Regions from separate parts of the Burkholderia sola genome, predicted to be linked through region 3. Evidence: riboswitches for the same ligand, from Rfam matches in the RefSeq annotation. Region 3 holds a riboswitch; each other region holds the start of a gene.
The links. A riboswitch is a leader RNA that binds a small molecule or an ion and turns the genes downstream of it on or off. The one in region 3 is predicted to bind cobalamin.

Region 1 (6,744 bases), on a different replicon from region 3:
GCGCGACCACGACGCGTCGGCATCCGGTGCGCTGTGCGAGAAGCCGCCGGCGTTTTCGAGCGTCACGTAGCCCATGAAGAAGCCGCCGAGCAGGCGGATCGCATGCGCGTGCTCGGCATCCGGCAGGTCGTAGCTGCGCAGCACCGCCGACGTCATCCTGACGAGCTGCCCGCCCGCGCTCGCGGCGGCGCGCTCGGCGCTCACCGGATGGCGCGCGGCGGCGAAGCGGCCCGGATGCGCCCGTGCGTAGTCGCGATAGACGTTCGCGAGCGCGGCCAGCGCGTCCTTGCCGGTGCGGCCGGCAAGCGCGTCGGCGGCGCGATCGGCCAGTTCCTGCAGCGCGAACAGCGCGATGCGGCTCTTGAGATCGTCGAAGCTCGGGATATGGGAATACAGGCTCGCCAGCTTCACGTCGAAATGCCGCGCGAGCGCCGCGCCGGTGAGCTGCTCGAAACCGGCTTCATCGGCGAGTTGCGCGCCGGCTTCGACGAGTTTGTCCACGGTAAGGCCGGCACGCGCCATGACGAATGCTACGAAGATTAGTCAAAAACCTAATTCTATTAGCTTTCGTCGCGATGTCAATTTCATGCGCGTGCCGGCGTGGCGCGTTGCGCCGATGCGTGGGGCCGTCAGAACGTATAACTGACCTTGCCGAACGCGGTACGCCCGAGCGTGTTGTAACCGTACGCGGTCATGTACTGCCGGTCGAACAGGTTCGACAGCGATGCCGACACCGTCAGGTGCGAATTGATCCGGTACGACGCGCGCAGGTTTACCGTCAGGTACGACGCCAGATACTGCCGGTTGGCCGGATCGTCGAACGTCGAGCCGCCGTACAGCAGCGACGCGCCCGTGCTCAGCGCATGCAGCTTCAGTTCGTCCCACGTGTGATCGACGTTCAGGCTGACCGTTTGCCGCGGCCGGCGGCTCAGCCACGTCCGGTTCGTTTCGTCCTGCGGATTCAGGATGCCGACCGCGACGCTGATCGGCGTCGAGCGGCCGATCGTGCCCTTGTACGACAGGTCGATGCCGCGAATATGCGAGCGGCCGATGTTCATCGGCGAGAACGTCGCCGGGTTGTACGCGATCAGGTTGTTGACGCGCGTGTCGTAGATCGCTGCGGTGAACGTGCCGTACGCGGTGTTCGCGTCGAGCGCGGCCTCGACCGACGTGCTGCGTTCCGGGCTGAGGTTCGGGTTGCCGTAGCCGGGGTAGTACAGGTCGTTGAACGTCGGCAGCCGGAACGCGTTGCCGTACGACATGCGCGCCGTGTAGACCGGCGTGATCGCCCACGACAGTGCGGCGTTGCCGGTGTTCACCGCTTGCCCGGCGATGATCTCGTGACGGCCGGCGACGAACATCGTTACGCTGCCGAGCGTCGCCGATTGGTGCAGCGAGAACGCGGAATCGTTGCGCGTCGGCACGCCGCCGGGAATGTCGACCGGCAGGAACGCCTGTTCGCGGGTGAAGTCGTACGCGAGCTTCGATTCGCCCGACAACGGCAGGCCGAACAGGTGGAATCGGTGCTCCTGATGAGTCAGCGACGTCGACGTGCTGATCCGCTGCGAATTGATCTGGTCGGTCGCGAGGGCCGGGTCGTCCGCGTAGATGAACTGGCGGTCGTTCGCATAGCCGAACGACTGGTCGAACTGCGTATCGGGCGTGATGTCGAGATGGAACGCAACGCCCGTCGTCAACTGGTGGTCGAGCTCGCGATTCGCGTAGCCGCTGTTGTCGTAGGACAGATCGGAGCGGTGATACAGCGCGAACGTCGAGATCGACCAGTTGTCGCGCGCATAGCCGAGCCGCGCGTCGAGATCCTGCGCGTGATACGGATTGCGGCCGTCTTCGTGGCCGTAGAAGAACGGCCGCGTCGCATCGATGCCGGCCGTGTTGTAGTCGTGCAGCCCGAGCGAATAGGTGAGGCCGCCGAGCGCGGCCAGCGGCCCGGTCGACGGCACCGTTCCCGACGTGCGGAACTGCGTGTCGAACGTCTTGTTCGAGCCGCCGCCGGCCGACACGGTGGTCCGGTTCGGCTGGTTGGCGGCGCGGCGCGTGAAGAGTTGCACGACGCCGCCCATCGCGTTGTTGCCGAACGACGCGGCGGCCGGGCCGGAGATCACCTCGACGCGCTCGAACGCTTCGGTCGGCAGGTCGGCCCACGGCGCGATTCCGGTGGTCGGCGAGCCGATCCGGATGCCGTCGATGAACACGGCGACCTGACTCGCCGACGAGCCGCGGATGCTGACCGACGCGGACGAGCCGGGCCCGCCGTTCTGCGCGACGGTCACGCCCGGCAGCGTCGCGAGCGCCTGCGTGATGCTCGGGTCGGCGGGCGACAGCCGGTCGAGGTCCTCGCGCGTGAGCACCTGGGTCGACGCATAGCGTCGGTCGAACGATTCGGGCAGGTGCCGCGTGTCGGTCACGCTGATCGTCGGCAGGTCCGCGCCGGGCGCGGGCGCGGCGGGCTGCGCGAGCGCCGTTTCGCCGGCCGCGTGGGCGAGCGGGGAAAGCAGCGCGGTGGCGGCGGACGTGGCGAGCAGGTGACGAATGTTCATGAGGCGGCGGGACGAGGCGTGTGACGTGTACGGCGATCGCGGGCGGAGGGCGGGCAGGTGGCGCATGCCGACGGCGCGTCGGTGCGACGCTTCGGGTCGGGAAGCGGATTCGGGAACGATGGACATCTGACGGATCCTGAGGTCGGGTCGTCCATGCAACGGGCGACCGCCGGGGGCGGTGCCGCGCGCATCGGGACACCCCGCCCGGTGCGGCTGCGTGGACCTCGGGTCGATGGCAGGTCTCCTGGCTCGCGGGTCCTCATCCGTGCAGGCCTTCCCGGTTTCCCAGTGGCATGCGGTGGCACGGATTCGCCGCTCACAGTTGCGGGGGCAGCCGCAGATTCGGGGCGTTGCCCCTGCTGCGTTCCCTTTTGATCCCGTCTCCGGGAACCATCAGCGCGCAAGGGTAATGGCGGGCGGTCAGGGACGTCAATCGTCCGGCCGCGCGCGGGTGCGAAAAAACGTCATTGCCCGGCGGCGGCTTTCCGAATCCTTTCGTTCGAGGGGCGCGGGCCGTGTTTCAGGTCTGAAGAAACGGCCGGATTCGAACGCGTCCGGTCGCGCCGGAACCGGCGGCCGTCGTTCCGAAGGCCGACGGCCGGCGCGTGTCGTTATCGATGCGTGCCGCGACGCTCAGGCCGGTGCCGACACCAGCGCGCAGAAGTTCTCGAGATCGACGTTGCCGCCGCTGATCACCACGCCGACGCGCTTGCCCTGCAGCGCATCCTTCATTCGGCGCACGGCGGCGAACGACAGGCAGCCGGTCGGCTCGACGACGAGCTTCATACGCGTGGCGAAGAAGCGCATGCAGTCGACGAGTTCCGCGTCCGTCGCGGTGAGGATGTCGTCGACGTCGCGACGCAGGATCGGGAACGTGAGGTTGCCGAGGTGCTGCGTCTGCGCACCGTCGGCGATCGTGCGCGGGGTGTCGATGTGCACGATCGTGCCGGACCGGAACGATTGCTGTGCATCGTTGCCGGCTTCGGGCTCGACGCCGTACAGCTTCGCGTGCGGCGACAGCGCACGGGTGGCGAGCGCGGTGCCCGACAGCAGCCCGCCGCCGCCGAGCGGCGTGAACACCGCGTCGAGCGGGCCGACTTCGTCGAACAGTTCCTTGGCCGCGGTGCCCTGGCCGGCGATCACGTCCGGGTGATCGTAGGGCGGCACCAGCGTGAGCCCGTGCTTCTCGGCGAGATCGCGCCCGATCTGCTCGCGATCCTCGGTGTAGCGATCGTAGGTCACGACGTTGCCGCCGTAGCCGCGCGTCGCGGCCATCTTCGCGGCCGGCGCGTCCTGCGGCATCACGATCGTCGCGGGAATGCCGAGCATGCGCGCCGACAGCGCGATCGCCTGCGCATGGTTGCCCGACGAGAACGCGACGACGCCGTGGCGCCGCTGTTCCGCGTTGAAGCGCGACAGCGCGTTGAACGCGCCGCGGAACTTGAAGGCGCCCATGCGCTGCAGGTTCTCGCACTTGAAGAACACCTGCGCGCCGAGCGCGTCGTCGATCGTCCGCGACGTCATCACCGGCGTGCGGTGCGCGTGGCCTTCGAGCCGGGTCGCGGCGGCGGCGACGTCGCCGTACGTGGGGAGAGCGGGAGAGTTCATGGTTGCTGGAGGATTGAAAAGTCAGTCGACTGGAATGCGGGGGCGCACCGGGTCACTTCGCATCGTTGTAGACGGTGGCGCGCGACACGCCGAGATGCTGCGACACGATCTCCATCGCGCGGCGCACCTCGAGGAAGCCGTCGGCCTTCAGCGTCTGCATCAGCTCGCGGCGCTGGTCGGTCTTCAACTCGCGCGGCGTCGTCGCAAGGCGCGTCGCGAAGGCGTCGATGCGCTGCCGGATCGCGTCCGCGCCGGCCGGGTCGAGCGTGTCGACGACGGCTTCGCCGTCCGTGCGGCAGAACTGGTTCAGCATGCCCTGGAAGCCGCGGAACAACGTGACGTCGGCATTCAGGCACAGCGCGGCCACATAGCGCCCGGTCGAATCCTTGATGCCGATCGACGTGCTTTTCGCGGTGCGGCCGTCGGCGAAGCGGTTCGGGTAGTTCGCGAGCACCTGCGGGAAATCGTCGTCGGCGATGCGCGCGAGGCCGAGTTCGGTCGCGGGATCGCCGACCGCGCGTCCGGACAGGTTGTTGTGGATCGCGAGGATCGCGTGCTCCGGCGTGCGCAGGTCGTGCACGACGACCTCGGTGAACGGCGCGAACATCTCGCCGAGTCCTTCGGCGATGCGCTGCACCTGTTCGATCAGCGATGCCTGCTCCGACAGCAGCGGTTTGCGGGTTGTACTCATGCGTGATCCTGGTGTGTCGGGGTGTCCGTCGTTTCCGGCCGCGTGATGTCGGCCAGCAGCGGGCGCGCGATCCGGACGTAGTCGGTCGCGTCGAGCACGACCGAGCGATCGAGGCGGCCCGCGTTGAACGCGATCTCGGCGTTGCGCTCGACCAGCGCGGGATCGACGACGAGCGCCACGTTCGTATCGAACACGAACGGCGGTACGGCGCCCATCACGCAGCGCGTGACGGCGGCCGCGACGTCGGGCGACGCGAGCGTCGCCTTGCGCCGGCCGACCGCATCGGCGACCTTGCGAAAGTCGATTTTCAGATGGCCGGGAATCACCGCGAGCGCGGCGCCGTCGCCGCCATCCTTGAACGTACAGAGCATCGCCTTCGCGCCCTGTTCGGGGCGGGTGCCGCGCAGCGCGGCGATCGCGCCGGATTTGCCTTCCGCCGGATGCTCGAGCACGCGAAAACGCGCGCCGGATGTCGTCAGCAGTTCGCAAAGCGTGTCGAAAACGGGAGAGTCGTTCATGTCGCTCCAGGCAGGCCCACGCGTCGAGGCGCACGGGTCAAATAATCGTCCAAGTATAGACGTTTTGTCATTGATATGACAAAGGGCGGCGGGCATCGTGGCGCCAGTGTGCGCGAAGCGCGCCGATTCTTCAGCAGCCGAAAGGGAATTTCATATTGCGGGATGCAGGCCGAATTCCTGCCGCCGCGTTTTACCGCCGCTTGAAACCGTGTTTTGCATCGCAAAAACGACTGGCTATCTAATTGAAAAACAAGAGAAATTTATATCTTATGTCTTATATAAGACTTGGCCGAAAACGCGTGAGACAGGATTACTATTGAGTCCATGCAGTTCGCTTCGTCACACGCGGCGGGCACGCTGAACCCCTTTACTCAATGCGCTTCGTTCCCAGGAGATAGACATGTCCCAATATCAAGACGACATCAAGGCAGTGGCTGGCTTGAAGGAAAACCACGGCAGCGCGTGGAATGCCATCAGCCCCGAGTATGCGGCCCGCATGCGTGCCCAGAACAAGTTCAAGACCGGCCTGGACATCGCGAAGTACACCGCGAAGATCATGCGCGCCGACATGGCCGCGTACGATGCCGATCCGTCCAAGTACACGCAGTCGCTGGGTTGCTGGCACGGCTTCATCGGCCAGCAGAAGATGATCTCCATCAAGAAGCACTTCAACAGCACCGAACGCCGCTACCTGTACCTGTCGGGCTGGATGGTCGCCGCGCTGCGCTCGGAGTTCGGCCCGCTGCCTGACCAGTCGATGCACGAAAAGACCTCGGTCAGCGCGCTGATCCGCGAGCTTTACACGTTCCTGCGCCAGGCCGACGCCCGCGAGCTGGGCGGCCTGTTCCGCGAGCTGGATGCCGCGAAGGACGCGACTGCGAAGGCGGCGATCCAGCAAAAGATCGACAACCACGTCACGCACGTCGTGCCGATCATCGCCGACATCGACGCCGGCTTCGGCAACGCGGAAGCGACCTACCTTCTGGCCAAGCAGTTCATCGAAGCGGGCGCGTGCTGCATCCAGATCGAAAACCAGGTGTCGGACGAGAAGCAGTGCGGCCACCAGGACGGCAAGGTCACGGTGCCGCACGAGGATTTCCTCGCGAAGATCCGCGCGATCCGCTACGCGTTCCTGGAACTGGGCGTGGACGACGGCATCATCGTCGCGCGGACCGATTCGCTGGGCGCGGGCCTGACCAAGCAGATCGCCGTGACGAACACGCCGGGCGACCTGGGCGATCAATACAACGCGTTCCTCGACTGCGAAGAACTGTCGGCCGACCAGCTGGGCAACGGTGACGTCGTCATCAAGCGCGACGGCAAGCTGCTGCGTCCGAAGCGCCTGCCGAGCAACCTGTTCCAGTTCCGC
Region 2 (6,744 bases), 940 kb from region 3:
GCCAGCACGCCGTGAAACGGCACCTCGGGCCGGAACCGCGCGAGCCCGAACGCGATCGCCGCAAACGTTTGCGCCATCGCCTTCGCCGAAATCACCGCGACGACCGGCACGCCGAACGCGGCCGCGAGATCGGCGCTGCTCGGCGTGCCGTCGAATAGCCCCATCACGCCTTCGATCAGGATCAGGTCCGCGTCGTGCGCGGCGTCGGCGAGCAGCGCGCGGCAACCGGCCTCGCCGACCATCCCGAGATCGAGCGCATGCACGGGTGCGCCGCTCGCGCGTTCGAGCAGCATCGGATCGAGAAAATCCGGCCCGGTCTTGAACACGCGCACGCGACGGCCGAGCCGGCGGTGCAACCGCGCGAGGCCGGCCGTCACCGACGTCTTGCCCTGTCCGGACGCGGGCGCGCTGACGAACAGCGCGGGGCAGGCCGGCATGCTCAGAACTCCACGCCGCGCTGCGCCTTCACGCCTTGCTCCTTGTACGGATGCTTGACGAGCCGCATTTCGGTGACGAGATCGGCCGCATCGATCAGCGCATCGGGCGCGTGCCGCCCGGTGACGACGACGTGCACCAACTCCGGTCGAGCCGTGAGCGTCGCGAGCACTTCGTCGAGCGGCAGGTATTCGTACTTCAGCACGGTGTTCAGCTCGTCGAGGATCACCATCCGGTAATCGCCGCTTTCGATCATCCGGCGCGCCTCGTCCCAGCCCTTGCGCGCGGTCGCGATGTCGGCGTCGCGGTTTTGCGTGTTCCACGTATAGCCGTCGCCCATCGTCACGAAATCGCACTCCGCGACCGCGCCGAGGAAGTCGCGCTCGGACGTATGCAGCGCGCCCTTGATGAACTGCACGACACCGAGCCGCATCCCGTGGCCGAGCACGCGCACGGCCATCCCGAACGCGGCCGTGCTCTTGCCCTTGCCGTTGCCGGTGTGGACGATCAGCAGGCCCTTTTCCTGGGTGGCGGCGGCCTGTTTCTTTTCATGGCCGGCGCGGCGGCGTTCGGCCATCCGCTGATGGGATTCGGAATCGGTCTTCATCGGGAGTCGTCCTGTCGAAAGCGAAACAATGGGTTCAAAGCGGGCCGGCGAGCGCGACCGTCACGCCGTCCCGGATGGATTTGGGGCCGAGCAGCCGGCCGTGCGGCGCGGCGAGCTGCGCGCACGGCTCGGCTACGCCCGCGATGCCGAAGCGGGCGAGCGCGGCGCCGGACGGACCGCTCGCGGCCAGTTCCGGGCGGCTCGCGAGTTGCGCCGCGTCGAACGCGACGAGCGGCCAGCCGCGGCGCGCGCACAGCGTGCGCAGCGCACGGGCGCGCGCCTTGTCGGCGAGCGTCGCGACGAGCGCGGGTTCGGCGGCCGGGTAGCACGCGAGCGCGGCGCGGATCGCGGCATCGAGTTGCGCGGCCGTGACGCCCGCGCGGAAACCGACACCGAGCGCGACGCGCATCATGCGTGGCCGCCGAGCGCCGCACGCACCGCCGGATCGTCGGCGAGCGCCGCGACGCGGCCGATCACGACGATCGCCGGCGAGCCGATACCGGTTTCCGCGATGCGATCGACGAGCGTATCGAGCGTCGCGACGACGTGGCGCTGTTCGGGGCGCGTCGCGTTCTCGATCGCCGCGCACGGCGTGTCGGCTGGCAGCCCGCCGTCGCGCAACGCCGCGGCAATCGCGTCGAGCCGGCGGATGCCCATGTAGACCACGATCGTCATGCGGGTGGCCGCGAGTGCGCGCCAGTCGGGCTCGTCGGCCCCCGCGCCGTGGCCCGTGACGAAGATCACGCCTTGCGCGTCGCCGCGGTGCGTGACCGGGATGCCGAGCGCGGCCGGCGCGGCGATGCCCGCGGTGATCCCGTTGACGACTTCCACCGGACAACCCGCCGCACCGAGCGCGATCAGCTCCTCGCCGCCGCGGCCGAACACGAACGGATCGCCGCCCTTGAGCCGCGCGACGCTGCGGCCCGCGCGCAGGTGCGCGAGCATCGCGGCCACGATCGCCGCCTGCGGCGTCGACGCATGGCCGCCACGCTTGCCGACGTGCTCGATCAGCGCATCGGCGCGCGCATGGCGCAGCACCTCGGGGTTCACGAGATCGTCGACGAGCAGCACGTCGGCCGCGCCGATCGCGCGCACGGCCCTGAGCGTCAGCAGGTCGGCGTCGCCGGGGCCGGCGCCGATCAGCCACGCGCGGCTCATCGCGCGCGGCACGGCGCGCACCGTGTCGAAACAGTGGAACAGGGAAGGCGGGCGGCGCATCGGCGGCCGGCGGGCAGGCAGTGCATGTCGGATCGGGCGAAACCCGCGCGAACGCGGGTGGAATGCGCACCCCATCCGTTCCCCGCGGATCGGGCGTTCGGCGAGCATCGCGCTCGCCCCTTGCGTCGGCCGGTATCCGGGCTGGCCGCTTGCCAGGCCGCAGCCTTCCCGCCCGTCGAAGGGCAGTGGCATCGCGGGCGGCCTGGGCGCACGCGCGGGAAAGCGCGTTGCGCGGGCGGCGTACCGTTGCGGGGACAGCACAGGCCGGGCGGATGTCCGCCTCCTGTTTCCCGTTTAACTGCATGCGCGGAATGCGCATGCGAGCACCGAACGCGGCGCATACGATAGCACAGCGTGCGTCGGGCGCGAGGCCGGCGAACCGCGCCCGCATCCGTCCGGGACTCAATCCGGGGAAGAAGCATTGCGTACCCGCAATATTGGTGTGCAATCATCTGGTCGACATCGTAAGCAAGGCGCCGGCTTCGGGCTGCCAGTCGCACGAAGCTGACGAGACCCATACCAAAATCGGCTCGCTCTGCCGGACCTGCAGGGCGATGGCCACTACATCGCGAAGTGCCGCGCCTATGGCGAACGTACGCAGATGGACAACCTCCAGTGGGGCCGGTTATGCACTCGCGATCGGCATGCTGGTCGTTTCGGCAGGACTGGCGCTGAAAGCCTGGCCGCTTGTTACGAAGACCGTGCTGGCGCAATCGGTTGCGGGGCTGGGGGCGCAAGTCGTGCAGCAGATCGACCTTGTGTTCGATTCGGCGGCCAGGACGCTTGCCGACGTGGATGCCTCCCCGTACGCGGACTGCTCGCCGCGAGACCTGCGCCTGTTGCGATCGGCTTCCGTGCAGTCGAAGTACGTCAAGGACGTCGGACGCCTGTCGGGCACCGATCTGCTTTGCACGACGATGCTGGGCATGCTGCCCAGGCCCTTTTCTCCGAAGCGGCAGCCATTCCGGCTGACCGACGCGATGTCGGCCTTCTGGACCGTGCCGTTGTTGTCGAGTCCTGACACGCTGGGGCTCGTGGTCGCGGGAAGGAGGGCGAACCTGCTGATGGATCTGGACGCGTTCAGGGTACTGCCGCCGTCAGGTCTGCACTACGTGATCGGGCTCAAAGGCCACCCAACCGCGCTCGTCATCGGGCTCGACGCGCGCGGCGTCCCGGCGTACGTCGATGCCAGCCAGGTGCCGGGGTTTCGGGACGGCAAATCATTCTGCTCGGCCCGCGTGCCGGTGTGCACGATCGTCGTCGTGACACCGCAAGCACTGGCAAACGCCAGTCGGCACGTCGCCTGGCTGCTGGGGATCGCCGGTGGCGCGGCGGGCTGCTGTCTGGGGCTCGGGGCGCTGATGCTGCACCGACGGTGGACGGCGCTTCCCGCGCAGATACGTCGAGCGCTGGCAAACGGGCAATTTGTCCTGCGCTATCAGCCGATCGTCGCGCTGGGCGCATCATCGCGGATCGTCTCCGCCGAGGCGCTGATCCGCTGGATCGACGGGCCAGCCGCACCCGACGTATTCATTGCCGACGCCGAACGCGCCGGCATGATCGCCGACGTCACGGCCTTCGTCGTGCGCACGGTCCTGCGGGAGATGCGCCTGCTGTTCGACAGCGAGCCGGACTTTCGCGTGACCATCAACGTCAGCGCTGACGAACTGCGGGACGGCAGCCTGATGGCGACGCTGGACCGTTGCTGGCCGGCCGGATTGTCGCGCAAGCATGTCGGCTTCGAACTGACCGAACGGTCGACCGTGGAACTGCCGGAAATTGTGCCGGCGCTTCGGCAATTGCGCGATCTCGGGCATCCCGTCTACATGGACGATTTCGGCACGGGCTACTCCAGCCTGAGCCTGTTGCAGCATCTTCCGATCGACTACATCAAGGTCGACCGTTCGCTTCTGCCAGCCGCGCCGCAGCATGACGGCACCTCGATCATTCCGGAGATCCTCGCGATTGCCCGTCGGCTCGGGGTCGGCGTGGTCTTTGAGGGCGTCGAGACCCGTGAGCAGGCGCAGATGCTCGACATCCCGGGGCTGTCGATCGGCGCGCAGGGCTGGTATTTCGGGCGTCCCGATACAGTGCAAGCGCTGCAGGAAGCGATCGCGGAGCAGTCGCCGCGAACCGGCTGAGCATCCGGACCGAAACGCCGGTCGCGACGACCGCTCGTCTTGACGCCGTCCCCCGCGGGCCGGCTGCGCGGGGCGTCGGCGCGGCCCGCGCGGTCAGAACTTGTACGCCGCCGTCAGCGTGAACGTGCGTGGCGCACCGGGCATGATCTGCGCGAGGCCCGTCGCATTCGCGTAATAGTCGCGATCGGTCAGGTTGACGGCCGCCAGCGTGACCTCGAAGTCGCGCGTGCGATAGCCGGCCTTGCCGTCCCAGCGAACGTAGGCGGGTAGTTCGAGCAGGTTGTCGCGATCGGCGTAACGCGCACCTTCGTACACCAGCCCGAGTTCGGCGAAAAATCCGCGCAGCGGCGCATGGCTGACGAACAGGCTGCCGTTCGCCCCGGACACGCCCGCCGACCGCTTGCCCGCGTACTTCGGCTCGGCGTCGACCACCCGCGCGTGTTGCCAGCCGATGCCGCCGCGGACGAACCAGTCGCCCGTGAGCCGGCCGGCGACGCCCAGTTCCAGGCCGCGATTGCGTTCGAGGCCGGTGAGGTCGAAAAAGCCCGGCCGCACCGGGTCGGCGACGCGGCGGTTGTACAGATCGAGCTGAAACAGTGCGAGGGTCGTGGTGAGCGCGCCGCCGCGCCAGTCGCTTTTCACGCCGATCTCGTATTGGCGGTTGTATTGCGGGCCGAGATCGTTGGCGTTGCCGCGCGCGTCCGGCGTGATGCCGATCAGGTCGCCGCCGACCGGCGCGAAGCTCTTGCTGTACGACGCATACACGCTGTGCGCGCGGACCGGCGACCACACGACGCCGAGCCGCGGGCTCCATGCCGTCGTCGTGCGCCGCGAATGCAGATCGTTCAGCACGTTGGTCGAATCGACGTCGAAACGTTCGCCGCGCAGGCCGCCGAGCAACTTCCACGCTCGACCGAGGTCGATGCGGTCCTGCGCGAAGATCGCGTAGTCGCTCACGCGATGGCGGTTCATCGCATACGGGCGCGGCGCCGAACCGGCCAGAGCGAAACGATCCGGTCCGCTGATCGGGACCGGCGTCGCGTCGGCCTGCCAGAGCGTCGGGCTGCGTTTCTGCCAGCCGTATTCGATGCTGAACAGCAGATGATGCAGCGCCGGTCCGGTCGCGACCTTGCCGCCCAGTTCGACGCCGGTCTGCACGTTGAGATGCGTCAAGTCCTGCAGGTAGCGCGCCCGTTGCACGCGCCGGTAGTCGCGCGGCTTCGTGACGTAGCTTTGCGTGACGTAGGTGTTGTCGAAGGTGCTGCGCAAATCCAGCACGCCCAGCGTATGACGCAGTTCCCAGTCGCCGCCGAGCGCGTGCGTGAAGACCGAGCGCCAGTTCATGTTCTGGTCGCGGATGGTGTCGCGTCCCGCCGCGCCGAAGAAGGTCGCGCGCCGCTCGGACGGCAGTGAGTACGCAACGGGTTTGCCGGCCGCGTCGAGCGCGGCGACCGGCGCCGGGATGCCGCGATCGGGCACGCGTCGGTACGCGTCGTATTCGAACTGCAGCAGCCAGCTGCGCCGCGCGTCCCGCCATTTGATCGACGGCGCGATGGTCTGGCGCGTGCCGTCGACGTGGTCGCGGAAGCTGCCGGCGTGTTCGCGTCCGGCATTGAGCCGCACGCTCCATGCGCTCGACAGCATCCGGTTGAGATCGACCGATGCGCCGAGCCGTCCATCACTGCCGGTCGCCGCCGACAGATGGCCGAAGTTTTCCGGCAACGGCTGCTTGGTGATCCGGTTGATGACGCCGCCGCCGCTGCCGCGCCCGTACAGCGCCGCCGCCGGCCCCTTCAGCACTTCGACGCGTTCGATGTTGCCGAGACTGCGCACGTATTGCGCATCGTCGCGCATGCCGTCGAGCAACAGGTCGCCCGCGGCGGAAAAGCCGCGAATGCGGAACGAATCGAAGCGCGTATCCGACGTATTGGACACGCCCGGCACGCCGGCCAGCGCGTCGGCCAGCGTGCGGCCGCCGTAGGACAGCGTTTCGTCGACTGCGACGCTGTCGATGGTTTGCGGGACGTCGCGCGGATCGCTCGCGGTGCGGGTTGCCGTGCTCACGCTTTCGGCGCGCGGATCGTTCGGATGACGGCGGCTGCGCACCTCGAGCGCGGGCAGTTCGTCGTCGAACTCGGCCGCCGGCGCAGGGAAGGAGGCCACGCCGGCGAGCGAGCACAGCGACAGGGCCAGCACAGGAAAGCGCCGCCCGGATATCTGTCGTTTCGACATGAAAATTTAAGGATGACTGAGTGATTGCCTCACATTGCCGTTGCGCGATGGTTTGCGTTGTTGTCGGCGAAGTTTATCCCGATCAGTTGAAAACGACAATCATTCGCGTTC
Region 3 (10,964 bases):
TCGACGAGCGGCTCTGGACGTTCTCGCCGCTCGATTTCATCCCGCATTGCGGCGTCGACAGCGAGCACGCAGCCGGTACGCCGATCGTGCTGGCCGCCGATCTCGACCGCGCGCCGCATCATCACGTGCTGCTGAACCTCGGCGCGACCGTGCCCGCGCAGTTCGCCCGCTTCGAGCGCCTGCTCGAAGTGGTCGGCAACGCGCCGGACGAGCTGGCCGCGGGCCGCGACCGCTACCGGTTCTACCGCGACCGCGGCTACGCGCTGAACAACTACAAGCAGGGCGGCTAGCCGCAACCGTCGACGGAGTGTTCCCGTGACAGAAGCCGATTCATCCTCGATCCCGACGCTGACCGACGTGCTGGTGCCCGGCAAGCCGGCGCCGGCGCGCTCGCCCGCGTCTGCCGCACCCGGGCCGCACGGAAGCGCGGCGATTCCGGTGCTCACCGACGTGATCGCACCGGGCGCCGCCGCGGCCGCGCCGGCCGAATCCCGTCAAACCGAAGCCGACCCCGATTCCGTCGTGGTCGAACCCGTGCCGACACCGCACGTGCCGACCGTCGAACTGCCGGGCGACGTGGCGATGGCCGCCGCTGCGGGCGACACCGATGCGCCGGCCGGACCCGGCGCATCGGAGCACGTAGTTGCCGAAGAGGTGGCGGTGATGACGGCGCCGCTGCGCTCGTCGCTGGTCGAAGACGGTCTGCCGCAGCACACGTTCGCTCCGATTGCGCACGAAGCGGCCGGGCACGCGCCGGACGCGGCAATGCCGGAGGCGGTCCTGCCGAGCGCAGCGCTGCAACCGGAAGCATCGGACGCCGCCGCGCTGACGCCGGAAGATGCGCAGCACATCGCCGAACGGCTTCGCAATCGCCTGACGAACTATCTGACCGGGCCGGGGCGCGAGGCCATCGAAGCGCGTTGTCGCGATGCGCTGCACGAGCATTCGGCCTGGCTGGTCGGCCAGGTCACGCGCGAAGTCGCCCTCGCGCTGGAAACAGAGGTGATGGACTGGGTACGCGATGCGGTCGATGAAGAGATCGCCCGCCGCCGCGCCGGTCACTCCGGCTGAACGGCAATCGCTCGCGGCGGTGAAAAGGGGGCGGTCCAGTAAGGGCCTGCGAAGCCGGCGGTGATGTGCCGCCGGTCGGGCGGTACGCGGTTGCCTGCCTGCCACGCCCTGCACACCGCGTCGGTGCGTCGCGCGGATATCCGATTCAGCGAACCGACAGCACCCACTGGGCGAGCGTGCGGGCTTCGGTGCCCGTCAGTTGCGTGTTGGCGGGCATCGGCACGCTGCCCCATACGCCGACGCTGCCTTTCACTATCGATTGCGCAAGATAATCGGCGGCGTCGTTGCGCGTCGCGTACTTGCCGGCGATGTCGTGGAACGACGGACCCATCAGCGGCTTGCCGATCGCATGGCAGGCCATGCAGTTCTTGCGCTGCGCGAGCGCGAGCCCGTCGGCCTGGTCGGCGCGCGCCGCCGCCGCGCCGCCGGTCAGCAGCGTCGCGAGCAGCACGCGCAATATCGTCTGTTTCATGCGGTTCTCCGCCGGCGGGGATGGCCGGCTTCATGGTCCGCGCATTATAGAAGCAAAGGGGAAGCACGTTTTGCGCGTTCCCCCGGTGGCCCGTTTATCGGGGTCGCATGAGATGGTGCCCTGCCTCAACCCGTGACCGCCCCTTGGTTCGCCGGCCGGGCAAGCGCCGCGAATTTCGCGAGCACGCCGCGCGTATAGCGCGGCGCGGGCTGCCGCCACGCGGCGCGGCGGCGTGCGAGTTCCGCATCGTCGACGTTCAGTTGCAGCAGCAGCCGGTGCGCGTCGATCGTGATCGAATCGCCTTCCTGCACCAGTGCGATCGTGCCGCCGACGAACGCCTCCGGCGCGACGTGGCCGACCACCATGCCCCAGGTGCCGCCCGAGAAGCGGCCGTCCGTGATGAAGCCGACCGATTCGCCAAGCCCCTTGCCGATGATCGCGGACGTCGGTGCGAGCATTTCCGGCATGCCGGGGCCGCCCTGCGGGCCGAGGTAGCGCAGCACGAGGATGTCGCCCGCCCGGATCCGGTCGCCGAGGATCGCATCCATCGCGCTCTGCTCGTCGTCGAACACGCGCGCCGGGCCCGTGATCACCGGGTTTTTCAGGCCGGTGATTTTCGCGACCGCGCCGTCTTCCGCGAGATTGCCCTTCAGGATCGCCAGATGGCCTTCCTTGTACAGCGCGCGGTCGATCGGAAAGATCACGTCCTGATCCGCGCGCGGCGCGGCCGGCACGTCCTTCAGCTCGTCGGCGATCGTGCGGCCGGTGATCGTCATGCAGTCGCCGTGCAGCAGCCCCGCATCGAGCAGGATCTTCAGCACCTGCGGAATCCCGCCGGCCCGGTGCAGGTCGGTCGCGACGTACTGTCCCGACGGCTTCAGGTCGCAGATCACCGGTACCCGCTTGCGGATGCGTTCGAAGTCGTCGATCGTCCAGTCGACCTCGGCCGCGTGCGCGATCGCGAGATAGTGCAGCACCGCATTGGTCGAGCCGCCGGTGGCCATGATCACCGACACCGCGTTCTCGATCGATTTCTTCGTGATGATGTCGCGCGGCTTCAGGTCGCGTTTCACGGCCTCGACCAGCACGCGCGCCGATTCGGCGGCCGAATCGACTTTCTCCTGGTCGGGATTCGCCATCGTCGACGAATACAGCAGCGACATCCCGAGCGCCTCGAACGACGAGCTCATCGTGTTCGCGGTGTACATCCCGCCGCACGAACCCGACGTCGGGCACGCGTTCTTCTCGACGCCTTCGAAATCCTCCTGCGACATCCGGCCCGCGGTGAATTCGCCGACAGCCTCGAACGACGACACGATCGTCAGGTCGCGACCTTTCCAGTTGCCCGGGCGGATCGTGCCGCCGTACACGTAGATGCCCGGCACGTTCAGGCGCGCGAGCGCGATCATGCCGCCCGGCATGTTCTTGTCGCAGCCGCCGACGACCACCACGCCGTCCATCCACTGGCCCTGCACGCAGGTTTCGATGCAGTCGGCGATCACTTCGCGCGACACGAGCGAGTACTTCATCCCTTCGGTGCCCATCGACATGCCGTCCGAAATCGTCGGCGTGCCGAAGATCTGCGGGTTCGCGCCGGCCGCCTTCACGGCGTCGACCGCCGCGTCCGACAGCCGCTGCAGGCCGGAATTGCACGGCGTGATCGTCGAATGGCCGTTCGCGATGCCGATCATCGGCTTGTCGAAATCGTCCTTCTGGTAGCCGAGCGCGTAGTACATCGAGCGGTTCGGCGAACGGGCCACGCCTTGCGTGATGTTTTTAGAGCGGCGGTTGTACGACATGGGGAGCTCCATCGTTGTTTTGGCGACGCCGGCGCGAACAGTGCGCCGGGTGGGTCGATCAAGCATGGAGTTTCCGTTCTGGGATGTCCAATATATTATTTGTCACCTATTAAGTCGTTTTACGAATGAGTCGAGCATGGCCGATCCGATCCCCGACCTGCGCCAGTGGCGCTATTTCGCGACCGTCGCCGACGAGCGCCATTTCGGCCGCGCGGCCGAGCGGCTGTCGATGACGCAGCCGCCGTTGTCGCAGGCGATCCGCGCGCTCGAGGACGCGCTCGGCGTCGCGCTGTTCGTGCGCACCAAGCGCTCGGTCGCGCTGACGGCGGTCGGCGCGGCGCTGCTGCCGGAGGTGCGCCGGCTGCTCGCGTCGGCCGATGCGCTGCCGCCGATGGCGCGGCGGCTCGCGCGCGGCGAGGCCGGCTCGCTGTCGCTCGCGTTCGTGTCGACCGCCGATTACGGGCTGCTGCCGTCGTTGCTGCGCGCGTTCGGCGCGCGCTATCCGCAGGTGCGGCTGCAGCTCACGGAAGCGACGAGCGACGTGCAGATCGACGAACTCGTCGCCGGGCGCATCGACGCCGGGCTTATCATTCCGCCCGTGCCGCCGCGCCACGCGGCCGGGCTGTCGTACCTGCCCGTCGTGCGCGAGCCGCTGGTGGTCGCGATGCCGGCCGGGGCGTCCGACGCGCCCGAGGACGAGCCCGTGCAGCTCGCCGACGTCGCCGCGTTTCCGCTCGTGATCTTTCCGCGCCGTTTGGCGCCCGGCTTTTATGACATCATTACGGGCTGCTACGGCGCGGCGGGGGAAACTCCGCGCATCGGCCAGGAGGCGATCCAGATGCAGACGATCGTCAGCCTCGTGTCGGCCGGCATGGGCGTCGCACTGGTGCCGCAATCGCTGCGTAACCTGCGGCGCACCGGCGTGGTCTACCGGCCGCTCGCCGGTCACGCGCCGGTCGTCGAGACGGGCCTCGTGTGGCGCACCGGCGACGTGAGCCCCGTGCTCGCCGGCTTCATCGACGTCGTGCGCGCGCAGGGTCCGGCCGCGTGACGTGAACGATGGCGCGCGGGCGCCGTCCAACGCGCGGTCCTGCACGTGTGCGACGGCCGTACCGTATTCGAAAACTTCTTCGCTAACCCATGATCATTCACCCGAATTTCGACCCCGTTGCGATCCATCTCGGGCCGCTGGCCGTGCGCTGGTACGGCCTCATGTATCTCGTCGGCTTCATCGCGGCGATCGTCGTCGGCCGGATCCGCCTGAAGCTGCCGTATGTCGCCGCGCAGGGCTGGACCGCGAAGGACATCGACGACATGATGTTCTACGGCGTGCTCGGCACCGTGCTCGGCGGCCGGCTCGGCTACGTGCTGTTCTACAAGGCCGATTTCTACTTCTCGCATCCGCTCGACGTGTTCAAGGTGTGGGAAGGCGGCATGTCGTTTCACGGCGGCTTCCTCGGCGTGACGCTCGCGATGATGCTGTTCGCGTGGCAGCGCAAGCGGCACTGGCTGCAGGTCACCGATTTCGTCGCGCCGATGGTGCCGTTGGGGCTGGCAGCGGGGCGGCTCGGCAATTTCATCAACGGCGAGCTGTGGGGCCGCGTGACCGATCCGACGGCGCCGTGGGCGATGCTGTTCCCGGGGGCGATGCGCGACGACGCGGCATGGCTGCCGAAACATCCGGCACTCGTCGAGAAGTGGCATCTCGCCGACGTGTTCATGCAATACCAGATGCTGCCGCGCCATCCTTCGCAGCTCTATGAAATCGCGCTCGAGGGCATCGCGCTGTTCTTCGTGCTGTTCCTGTTCGCGCGCAAGCCGCGGCCGATGGGCGCGATATCCGCGCTGTTCCTGATCGGTTATGGCCTCGCACGTTTCACGGTCGAGTTCGCGCGCGAGCCCGACGACTTCCTCGGCCTGCTCGCGCTCGGCCTGTCGATGGGGCAGTGGCTGTCGCTGCCGATGATCCTCGCGGGTATCGCGATGATGGTCTGGGCGTATCGCCGTCGCGCGGCGAACGCGAATGCGGCTGCTTGAAGTGGCTGCGTGAGGTCGCTGCATGACGCGGTATCGATGTACGCGCGATCGGCGTGCGCATCGGTTACCCGGATGCACATGAAAAACGCCGGCCCTCGGGCCGGCGTTTTCGTTTCCGACAACGGCGCGATGCGCGTTACTGCGTTACTTCATCTGCACGGAGCCGTTGACGGTGACCGACACGGTGGCCTTGCCGCCTTCGACCGCGATCGGCGCACTCATCTTCGCGCTGTCCATCGGCGCCGCGGCCATCGCCATCATGCGCGGGTACGGCTGCACGTTGCGGCCGCTGCCGACGTTCACGTCGCGGATCGTGTAGCTGTTGTAGCCGAACGCCTTCGCGGCTTCGTCCGCGCGGGCGCGGAACGACTTGATCGCTTCGGTCGTGAGCTTCTGCTCGGCCGTGCGCTGCGCTTCCGGCGACAGCGAGAACTCGACGTTCGCAACCTGCATCAGGTTCGACAACTGGCCTGCCAGCTTCGACGCCGCGGCGAAATCGCGCGATTCGAGCGCGACCTCGGTGCGGCCGCGCCATGCGGAGATCTTGCCGTCGCGATCGGTGCTCGGATACACGGAGAACGCGCCCGTGTGCGCGGTGACGCCCGACACGCCCTTCGCCTGCGACAGCGCCGCATCCGCGCGCTGGTTCAGCTGCGCGGTGAGGCTGCCCGGGTCCTTGGCCTGCTGCTCGTAGAACAGCGTGATGTGGATGATGTCCTGCGGCACGTCGGCGCTGGCCTGCGACGAAAGCGACAGCACGCCGGCCGGCTCGGGAAAGTGCGGGTTCGCCGTCTGGGCGTGCGCGGCGGGCGACGCGAGCGTCAGCGCGACGGGAACGGCGGCGGCGAGAGCGAGCGACAGCGCGAGTGCGGATTTCTTGGTCATTGTTGGACTCCTTGTGCGAGGGCGCGCACGCGGATCACGCGTGCGCGACGCGGGCGTACCGCGCGACGAAAAAAACGACGGCCGGCCGATCGGCCGACAGCGGTTGCTTAGGCTGCGCGAAAGCGCCGCGAGTTCCGTTGCGGCAGTGCGTACTGAACAGATTTGACCTTTTGGCCGGTGCCTACTTCATCAACTTTTCGGTGATGAACCGCCATTCCGCGCGCGTGACGGGCGTGATCGACAGCCGGTTGCCGCGGGCGAGCACGCGCATGTCGGCGAGCTCGTCGTGCTCGCGCAGCGCGGCGAGCGGCACGAGCGGCGACTTCTTCACGAAGCGCACGTCGACGAGCAGCCAGCGTGGCGCTTCCTGCGTCGATTTCGGGTCGTAATAGGGGCTTTTCGGATCGAACTGTGTGGGATCGGGGTAGGGCGTGGACGATACTTCGGCGAGGCCCGCGATGCCCGGCTCGGGGCAGCTCGAGTGATAGAACAGCACGCCGTCGCCGATCTTCATCGTGTCGCGCATGAAATTACGCGCTTGATAATTGCGCACGCCGGTCCACGGCAGCGAGCGCTGCGGTGCGTTGGCGAGATCGTCGATGCTTGCTTCGTCCGGTTCGGACTTCATCAGCCAATATTGCATGGATCGTAATCGACGCAGAAGGGGCATGAGGGTCTGTTTGCATGCGGAACGCGCACCCCAAACGAAAAATACAATTCACGGGAATGCCCGAAATCGCCCGCATGGCGGCGTCGCTCGTCACTTGTTTGGCTCGGCCAAACGGCGCTCCTCACTTCTTGCCCTGCGAGCGATTTCGGGCATTCGCATGCGCGTTCCGCATGCAAACAGCCCCTCAAAAAGGAAACGGCATCGGGAGTTCCCGATGCCGTTGGATAGGCCCCCGCCTTGGCCGCTAGGCCGGCATCCTGAACCTGAGGTTCAGAATTGGTCGCAGTTAGCAGCACTTCGGGTACATCAGACAGAGTGACGCGCGCGCCCGTGCTACAAATTTCCGCAACCGTGCACATGGCATTGGTTCAAGGAATATATGACCTTGGCGAACCAGGCAGGGAAGCTGACTGAACTGTGTTTCGATGCGCCAATTTGACCACCGTTGACCGTCGAGATCAAGCGGAATCGACGCATCGTTTCAAACGTTACTGCGTCTCGTGCTGTGCGAGCACCGCGCCGAGCTGTTCGTTCATCTGATGCATTGTACGACGGATTTCTTCCGCCGGAAATGCTTCGCCGTGCCGCACGCTCGTTTGCAGCCGCAGCAATTCCGATGCAAGCGACAGCGCCGCCATCACCGCGATGCGATCGGTGCCGCGCACCGAGCTGTTCGAGCGGATTTTCGACATTTCGGCATCGACGCGCGCGACCGCTTCGAGCAGCGCCGCTTCGGTCTCGGCCGAACAGGCGAGCCGATAGGGCTGACCGAGAATCGAGACTTCGATCTGCTTGGTGCTCATGCATGTTCTCCGTGGCTGGCCGCGTCATCGCCATCCGTGCGCGCCTGCGCATCGAGCAGGTCGAGCTGGTTGTCGGCTTGCTCCGCGCTCTTCGAGCGCGGCAGCTTTTCGAGAATCGCGTTCAGTTTCACCTGGGCGTCGTCGATCTTCGCCGACAGCGTGTCGCGCTCTGCCGCGAGCGCATTGCGTTCGTCGCGCAGCTGCGCGAGTTCCGCGCGGACCGTATCCGCTTCCGCGCGCAATTGCGCGACCTGCTCCTCGAGCGCGAGCCGTTCCGAGTGATAGCGCTTGTTCAGCGAAATCAGACGGCCAATATTTTGAGACAGGGTTTCGAGTTCGTTGAGCATTTGCTGCGTCCTCTAAAGACCCAGCATTTTAGCGCGGAATACCGCGCAATCCGACATCTGTAACGTTTCCAGTCGTAACACCCCTGCTTCTTGCCGCGAATAGGCATGTCCGACGCCGGTCCGGACGCTTCCTTGACGCTCGCGCGACCGGCTCCTAAACTGGCGCCGCCTCGGTGCTCGCGCGCAGGATGCGCGGTTAAACGGGAAGCAGGGGGCGGGCTCCGCGAGCGCGCCAACCTGCGCTGCCCCCGCAACGGTAAGCGGCCGCGTCGCGTGACGCAGGCCGGCTCGGGCGCGTTTCGCGTGCAGGTCGCACGCAGGCGCGGGCCACTGCGCGTCATCGCGCGGGAAGGCGAGCCGGACCGCCGCCAGCCCGGATACCGGCCGAGACGGGGAGCCCGCAAGGGCTCCATGACGCGCGGCCTGCGGGGAAGCGGGGCGCGCAATGCTTCACGGAACGTTCTTCGATGCCGACCCCAATCGTTCGCCACGCGCCCCTGTCGCGCCCGGCCGGCCACCGCAAGCGGATGCACCGCGCGTCGGGCGCGCGGCCGTGCGCCGCATGAGCGCCGCGCGCGCCACCGTCATCTGGGCCGCGCTGGCCGCCGTGGTCGCGCTGCTGTTCGTCGCGTCGCTGTCGATCGGCAGCGTGCCGATGTCGCCGTGGCAGGCGCTTGCGTCGCTCGTGCCGCACGGCGGCGATACCTTGTTTGCCGATATCGTCCGGACGCTGCGCCTGCCGCGCGCGCTCGCGGGTTTCGCGTGCGGCGCGCTGCTCGCGCTGGCCGGCGCGTTGTTGCAGGTGCTGCTGCGCAATCCGCTCGCGGAGCCGTACGTGCTGGGCGTGTCCGGCGGCGCGGCCGGCTTCGCGCTCGTCGCGATGATCGCGGGCGGCGCGTGGTGGCTCGTCGACGCATCCGCATTCGCCGGTTCGCTCGTCTCGGTCGCGCTCGTGCTCGGTCTCGCGAGGCGGGAGCTGTGGCGCGGCGAATCGCGCGACGCATCGCCGCGGCTGCTGCTCACGGGCGTCGTGATCGCGGCGGGATGGGGCGCGCTCGTCACGCTGTTGCTGTCGCTCGCGCCCGATGCACGGCTGCGCGGCATCATCTTCTGGCTGACCGGCGACCTGAACGGCGCGACGGCGCCGTGGTTCGCGTGGGGCGCGCTGTTGCTGAGCGCATGCGCCGCGCTGCCGGCCGCGCCGCAACTGAACGTGCTGCTGCGCGGCGACGCGACCGCGCAGGCGCTCGGCGTGCCGGTCGCGCGGCTGCGCGTGCGGATCTATCTCGTCGCGTCGCTGGCCGCCGCGGCCGCGGTCACGACGGCCGGTACGATCGGCTTCGTCGGCCTCGTCGTGCCGCACGCGTTGCGGCTCGCGTTCGGCAACGACCAGCGGATGCTGCTGCCGGCCGCGATGCTCGCGGGCGGTGGCGGCGTGATGGCGGCCGACCTGCTCGCGCGCACCGCGATCGCGCCCGCACAATTGCCGGTGGGCGTGATGACCGCGTTGATCGGCGTGCCCGTGTTCCTGTGGATGTTGCTGAGGAGGCCGATGCGATGACAGGCACCGCAGCACCGCACGCCGCTGCCGGCGACATGCGCTACATGGCCGTCGACCTGACGCTGAAGGCCGGCGCGCGCACGCTGCTCGACCGCTTCACGCACGCGTTCCGCCCCGGCGAGATCTGGTGCGTCGCCGGGCCGAACGGCGCGGGCAAGACGACGCTGCTCGCCACGCTCGCGGGACTGCAGCCGCCCGCCGGCGGACACGTCGAGATCGACGGTCGGCCGCTTGCCGCATGGCGTCCCGAGCAACTCGCGCAGCGCCGCGCGCTGATGCCGCAGCAACTGCACGATGCGTTCAGCGCGACCGTGTTCGACACGGTGCTGCTCAACCGCTTTCCATATCTCGGCGGCTGGGGTTGGGAGCGCGACGGCGACCGCGCGGCCGCGCGCGAGGCGCTCGCGACATTCGACCTGAACCCGCTCGCGTCGCGCGACGTGATGTCGCTGTCGGGCGGCGAGCGGCAGCGGGTCGCGCTGGCCGCGACGCTGTGCCAGGATGCGCCGCTGATGTTGCTGGACGAACCGCTCGCGCATCTCGACCTGCATCACCAGATCGACTGCCTGACCGCGCTGGCCGCCTGGCTCGCGGCGGGCCCGCGCACGGTGATGTTTTCGTGTCACGACCTGAATCTCGCGCGGCGTTTCGCGACGCATGCGCTGTTGCTCGACGGCCGCGGGCATGCGTGGGCCGGCCGCGTGCATGATGTGCTGACGCCCGAGCGCGCGAGCGACGCGTTCGGCTATCCGCTCGTGCTGATCCGCGAGAACGGCCGCGATGCGCTGTTGCCGGCGTGGCCCGCGCGACAATGATCTTTCCCGTTCCGAATTTTCCGATGCGCGGCGCATGCCGCGCCCACCATACGGCCCCTCGATGACCACTTCGACCCAATTCCCGCCCGCGATCGCGCCGCTAGACGACGCGCTGCGCACGCGCCTGCAGCATGTGATCGACCACAAGACCAAGCCGCCCGGCAGCCTCGGCCAGCTCGAGGCGCTCGCGCTGCAGATCGGCCTGATCCAGCGCACCGAGCGGCCGGTCGTGCAGCGTCCGGTGACGATCGTGTTCGCGGGCGACCACGGGATCGCGGCCGAGGGCGTCAGCCCTTATCCGCAGGCGGTGACCGCGCAGATGGTCGCGAACTTCCTCGCCGGCGGCGCGGCGATCAACGCGTTCTCGGGCGTCGCGCAGAGCACGCTCGAGATCGTCGATGCGGGCGTCGCGTCGCCGCTGCCGCTGTCGGACCGGCTGGTGTCGGTTCCGGTCGCGCGCGGCACGCGCAACTTCGCGGCGGAACCCGCGATGACGCGTGAAGA

Region 1: another riboswitch for cobalamin. It lies ahead of KR541_RS26450 (TonB-dependent receptor domain-containing protein); the one in region 3 lies ahead of KR541_RS12720 (FecCD family ABC transporter permease).
Region 2: another riboswitch for cobalamin. It lies ahead of cobA (uroporphyrinogen-III C-methyltransferase); the one in region 3 lies ahead of KR541_RS12720 (FecCD family ABC transporter permease).

Annotation. Positions count from the first base shown of each region.
Region 1 covers NZ_FR989676.1:2,230,420-2,237,163, forward strand. The annotation lists gene KR541_RS26445 (TetR/AcrR family transcriptional regulator) at 1-501, opposite strand, end outside; gene KR541_RS26450 (TonB-dependent receptor domain-containing protein) at 630-2,558, opposite strand; cobalamin riboswitch at 2,776-2,968, opposite strand; gene KR541_RS26455 (threo-3-hydroxy-L-aspartate ammonia-lyase) at 3,192-4,166, opposite strand; gene KR541_RS26460 (helix-turn-helix transcriptional regulator) at 4,219-4,857, opposite strand; gene KR541_RS26465 (YbaK/prolyl-tRNA synthetase associated domain-containing protein) at 4,854-5,375, opposite strand; gene KR541_RS26470 (isocitrate lyase) at 5,776-6,744, shown strand, end outside.
Region 2 covers NZ_FR989675.1:1,822,025-1,828,768, forward strand. The annotation lists gene KR541_RS08315 (cobyrinic acid a,c-diamide synthase CobB) at 1-437, opposite strand, end outside; gene cobO (cob(I)yrinic acid a,c-diamide adenosyltransferase) at 440-1,042, opposite strand; gene KR541_RS08325 (cobalamin biosynthesis protein) at 1,077-1,454, opposite strand; gene cobA (uroporphyrinogen-III C-methyltransferase) at 1,451-2,260, opposite strand; cobalamin riboswitch at 2,371-2,607, opposite strand; gene KR541_RS08335 (EAL domain-containing protein) at 2,905-4,401, shown strand; gene KR541_RS08340 (TonB-dependent receptor) at 4,495-6,633, opposite strand.
Region 3 covers NZ_FR989675.1:2,761,816-2,772,779, reverse strand. The annotation lists gene KR541_RS12775 (DNA polymerase III subunit chi) at 1-290, shown strand, start outside; gene KR541_RS12770 (DUF2486 family protein) at 316-1,071, shown strand; gene KR541_RS12765 (c-type cytochrome) at 1,217-1,543, opposite strand; gene ilvD (dihydroxy-acid dehydratase) at 1,669-3,342, opposite strand; gene KR541_RS12755 (LysR family transcriptional regulator) at 3,479-4,393, shown strand; gene lgt (prolipoprotein diacylglyceryl transferase) at 4,483-5,379, shown strand; gene KR541_RS12745 (SIMPL domain-containing protein) at 5,524-6,264, opposite strand; gene KR541_RS12740 (EVE domain-containing protein) at 6,446-6,907, opposite strand; RNA gene ssrS (6S RNA) at 7,160-7,341, opposite strand; gene KR541_RS12730 (cell division protein ZapA) at 7,423-7,737, opposite strand; gene KR541_RS12725 (ATPase) at 7,734-8,084, opposite strand; cobalamin riboswitch at 8,239-8,487, shown strand; gene KR541_RS12720 (FecCD family ABC transporter permease) at 8,530-9,645, shown strand; gene KR541_RS12715 (ABC transporter ATP-binding protein) at 9,642-10,460, shown strand; gene cobT (nicotinate-nucleotide--dimethylbenzimidazole phosphoribosyltransferase) at 10,522-10,964, shown strand, end outside.